2 regions of the Streptomyces sp. NPDC093065 genome follow, and region 2 is predicted to be linked to the other one. Evidence: riboswitches for the same ligand, from Rfam matches in the RefSeq annotation. Region 2 holds a riboswitch; the other holds the start of a gene.
What was found. Region 2 has a riboswitch for S-adenosylmethionine ahead of thrC (threonine synthase). Riboswitches for the same ligand answer to the same signal wherever they lie in the genome.

Region 1: it holds a riboswitch for S-adenosylmethionine, as region 2 does, so the genes downstream of both, ACIQFU_RS22105 (aminotransferase class V-fold PLP-dependent enzyme) here and thrC (threonine synthase) in region 2, are expected to answer to the same signal.

The regions. Positions count from the first base shown of each region.
Region 1 covers NZ_JBIVPJ010000012.1:222,981-225,430, reverse strand. The annotation lists gene trpD (anthranilate phosphoribosyltransferase) at 1-1,023, shown strand, start outside; SAM riboswitch class IV at 1,129-1,245, shown strand; gene ACIQFU_RS22105 (aminotransferase class V-fold PLP-dependent enzyme) at 1,410-2,450, shown strand, end outside.
Region 2 covers NZ_JBIVPJ010000017.1:36,861-39,310, forward strand. The annotation lists gene ACIQFU_RS26390 (glucosyl-3-phosphoglycerate synthase) at 1-493, opposite strand, end outside; SAM riboswitch class I at 635-782, shown strand; gene thrC (threonine synthase) at 800-2,110, shown strand; gene ACIQFU_RS26400 (MoaD/ThiS family protein) at 2,107-2,382, shown strand.

The DNA.
Region 1 (2,450 bases), on a different contig from region 2:
CGCTCCTGGCCCGCCCTGCTGAACGGGCTGCTGGACGGCCGTGACCTGTCCTCGGACGAGACCGCCTGGGCGCTGGACGTGATCATGCGCGGCGAGGCGACCGACGTGCAGATCGCCGGCTTCGCGGTGGCCCTGAGATCCAAGGGGGAGACCGTCGAGGAGATCTCCGGTCTCGTCCGCACGATGTACGACCACGCCAAGGTGATCGAGGTGCCGGGGGAGACCGTCGACATCGTCGGCACCGGCGGCGACGGCGCCAAGACGGTCAACATCTCCACCATGTCCGCGATCGTCGTGGCCGGTACGGGGGCGAAGGTCGTCAAGCACGGCAGCCGTGCCGCCTCCTCCGCGTCCGGGGCCTCCGACGTCCTGGAGAAGCTCGGGGTCAATCTGGAGCTGACGCCGAAGCGGGTGGCGGAGGTCGCCGAGGAGGCCGGCATCACCTTCTGCTTCGCGGTGAAGTTCCACCCGGCCCTGCGCCATGTGGCGACGGCCCGCGGCCAGCTCGGCATCCGCACGGTGTTCAACTTCCTGGGCCCGCTGACCAACCCCGCCCGGGTCCGGGCCCAGGCGATCGGGGTGGCCGACGCCCGGATGGCGCCGATCATCGCCGGTGTCTTCGCCGAGCGCGGCCACTCCTCCCTGGTCTTCCGCGGCGACGACGGCCTCGACGAGCTGACGACGACCGCAACCTCCCACGTCTGGGTGGTACGGGACGGCCGGGTCACCGAGGAGACCTTCGACCCGAGCGACGTCGGCATCGAGGTGGTGCCGGTAGAGGCCCTGCGCGGCGCCGACGCCTCCTACAACGCCGACGTCGCCCGCCGTCTGCTGGCCGGCGAGACGGGCCCGGTACGGGACGCGGTGCTGCTGAACTCGGCGGCGGCCCTGGTGGCCCTGGAGCCGGGCGGGGGACCGCTGGCCGAGCAGATCCGGGCCGGGATGGACCGGGCCGCGGAGTCGATCGACTCGGGCGCGGCCAGGCGCGTCCTGGAGCGCTGGGTGGCGGCGACCCAGGCGTAGGGCTGTCCGGCGGCTCCTGCCGCGAACGCCTCCCCGTGTGACGTGCGTCCCGCGATCCGGACTCGGGTTGCGGGGCGCCGATCACTTCCCCTAAGTTTTTCGACAGGTCATGAGTGACAGTCATGAGGCCCCGGCCGACTGTCCGGCAACCCTCCGTCCGTGGCGGGGTGCCCCGGGTGAAGACCAGGTCGTGGACAGCAAGGTCCACGGCAAGCGCGGACCCCTCGCACGCTTGTGAAAAGTGTGGGGCCAGGGGTCCTGGTCGTCCGAGGGAGTCTCCCGTGAACCAGCGAATGCGATAGGGCCGCAGAGCCCCGCCTCCGCACACCCCTTTTCTCTTCTTTCACAGCGCGCTTCCGCGCGCCGGTTCCTCACGGGAGTCCGCCATGTCCGTACCCGCGCCTGCCTCCGCCACCGCTGTCGCCACCCCGCTGCCCGTCCTCGGCCGGGACGTCACCGTGCCACTCGTCACCGGCGGGGAGGTCACGTACGCCGCGCTCGACTACGCCGCCAGCGCGCCCGCGCTCCAGCGGGTGTGGGACGACGTGTCCGCCTACGCCCCCTACTACGGCAGCGTCCACCGCGGCGCCGGGTACCTGTCGCAGCTGTCGACCGACCTGTTCGAGAACGCCCGCGAGACCGTCGCCGGGTTCCTCGGCTGCCGGGACGACGACCAGGTCGTCTTCACCCGGTCCACCACCGACTCCCTCAACCTGCTCGCCGCCGCGCTGCCCGCCGGGAGCCGGGTCTTCGTCTTCGAGACCGAGCACCACGCCTCGCTGCTGCCCTGGCGGGAGGCCGACGTGACGTACCTGGACGCCCCGCGCACCCCCGCGCAGGCCGTCGAGACCCTGGAGCGGGCCCTGGCCGCCCGTGAGCCCTACGGGCCCGCCCTGGTCTGTGTGACCGGCGCCTCCAACGTCACCGGCGAGCTGTGGCCGGTGCGTGCACTGGCCGCCGCCGCCCACGCGCACGGCGCCCGGATCGTGCTGGACGCCGCCCAGCTCGCCCCGCACCACCCGGTCTCGGTGAGCGAGCTGGACGTGGACTGGGCCGCCTTCTCCGGGCACAAGCTCTACGCCCCCTTCGGCTCCGGTGTGCTGGCCGGACGCGCCGACTGGCTGCGCGAGGCCGAGCCGTACCTCGCCGGCGGCGGCGCCAGCCGCAGGGTGAGCCGGCGTGCCGACGGCGGGGTGGACGTCGAGTGGCACGACAGCGCCGCCCGGCACGAGGCCGGCTCGCCCAACGTCATCGGCGCCTACGCCATCGCGTCCGCCTGCAAGGCGCTCACCGAGGCCGGGTTCGACACGCTGGTCGCCCGCGAGGAGTACCTGATCCGCAAGGTGCGCGAGGGCCTCGCGGAGGTGCCCGAGGTGCGGATCCTCTCCCTCTTCGGCGACGACGCGCCGCGTGTCGGGGTGCTCTCC
Region 2 (2,450 bases):
CGGCACCGAGCGGCCGGTCGTACATGGCCTTGACGAGGTGCACGTCCGGGTCGGTGAGCAGCGGGCCCACGATCCCGGAGACGAAGTCGGCGGAGAACTCGCGCAGGTCGGCGTCGACGAAGCAGACGATGTCCCCGCCGGTGACCAGCAGCGAGCGCCACAGCACCTCGCCCTTGCCCGGCACGGCGGGTATGCGGGGGAGGATCGCGTCGCGGTGCACGACGCGGGCGCCGGCCGCCGCGGCCACCTGTGACGTACGGTCGCTCGACCCGGAGTCCACGACCACCACCTCGTCGACGAGCGGGACCCGGAGCATCAGCTCCCGCCGGATCACCCTGACGATGTCGCCGACCGTGGCCTCCTCGTCCAGGGCGGGGAGCACCACGCTGACCGACTGCCCGGTGGCGTGCTTGGCGGACAGGAGCCGCTGGACGGTGCGGTCCCCGGCGGACCAGGAGCGTGCGTTCAGCCAGCGCTCGACTTCTTCCAGCACGTCCGGTGGCTCCTTTGTGATCCGTCTCGCGGTACGGACGACTATCTCAACCGTCCTGGCCTTCGGTTACAGTCTTGAACAACGCGTGGGACCACCGCATGCCGGGGTCGTCGCGCGCACAACGGAAAAACAACCACATACCGCTCATCCAGAGGGGCAGAGGGATACGGCCCGATGAAGCCCCGGCAACCCTCCAGCCGGCTCTTGTCACACAGACGTGGCGAGGCTCCCGGCTAGGGAAGGTGCCAAATCCGTCTCACGGCGAGATGCGTCGTGAGGAAGATGAGGAGAAAGGGCCTCGCCTCCATGGCTGTGCAGACTGCCGAAAGCACCACGAACGCCGCGACCACCCGGAACGCCTCGGGTTCCGCCGTCGACCTCGGCCCCGCCGCCGCCCTGAGCTGCCGCGAGTGCGGCCACAAGGTCCCGCTCGGACCGGTCTTCGCCTGCGAGGAGTGTTTCGGCCCCCTCGAGATCGCCTACGACTTCTCGGCCTACGACACCGAGGAACTGCGGGGGCGGATCGAAGCGGGCCCAGCGAACATCTGGCGCTACGCCCCCCTGCTGCCCGTCCCCGCCGACGTGGCCACCAAGCCGAACATCAACCCCGGCTGGACCAAGCTCGTCAAGGCCGACAACCTCGCCCGCGAACTGGGCGTCACCGGCGGGCTCTACGTCAAGGACGACTCCGGCAACCCCACGCACTCCTTCAAGGACCGCGTCGTCGCCCAGGCCATCGAGGCCGCCCGCGCCTTCGGCTTCACCACCCTGTCCTGCTCCTCCACCGGCAACCTCGCCGGTGCCGTCGGCGCCGCCGCCGCGCGGGCCGGCTTCCGTTCCTGCGTGTTCATCCCGCACGACCTGGAGCAGGGCAAGGTCGTCATGGCCGCCGTCTACGGCGGTGAGCTGGTCGGCATCGAGGGCAACTACGACGACGTGAACCGCTTCTGCTCCGAGCTGATCGGCGACCCGGCCGGCGAGGGCTGGGGCTTCGTCAACGTCAACCTGCGGCCGTACTACGCCGAGGGCTCCAAGACCCTCGCCTACGAGATCTGCGAGCAGCTCGGCTGGCGGCTGCCCGACCAGCTCGTCGTCCCGATCGCCTCCGGCTCCCAGCTGACGAAGATCGACAAGGGGCTCAAGGAGCTGATCGCGCTCGGCCTGGTCGAGGACAGGCCGTACAAGATCTTCGGCGCGCAGGCCGAGGGCTGCTCGCCGGTCTCCACGGCCTACAAGGCCGGCCACGACGTGGTCCGCCCGCAGAAGCCGGACACCATCGCCAAGTCGCTGGCCATCGGCAACCCGGCCGACGGCCCCTACGTCCTCGACATCGCCCGCCGCACCGGCGGCGCCGTGGAGGACGTGACCGACGAGCAGGTCGTGGACGCGATCAGGCTGCTCGCCCGCACGGAGGGCATCTTCGCCGAGACGGCGGGCGGCGTGACGGTCGGCGTCACGAAGAAGCTGATCGAGGACGGCCTGCTCGACCCGTCGCTCACCACCGTCGTCCTCAACACCGGCGACGGCCTCAAGACCCTCGACGCGGTGGCCGGCACCGGCCTCACCGCCACGATCCGTCCCAACCTGGACTCCTTCCGAGAGGCTGGCCTCGCATGAGCGTGACCGTTCGCATCCCGACCATCCTGCGCACCTACACCGGCGGCAAGGCCGAGGTCAGCGCCGACGGTGCCAACCTCGGCGAGGTCATCTCCGACCTGGAGAAGAACCACACCGGCATCGCCGCCCGCGTCCTGGACGACCAGGGCAAGCTGCGCCGCTTCGTCAACGTCTACGTCAACGACGACGACGTGCGCTTCGAGCAGGGCCTCGAGACCGCGACGCCGGACGGCGCGGGCGTCTCGATCATCCCGGCGGTCGCCGGCGGCTGACGCGGTCGTCGTAGATCCACCGCAGATACACCTTGTAGTGTGAATTGCCCTCTCCGTGAGAGAAACGG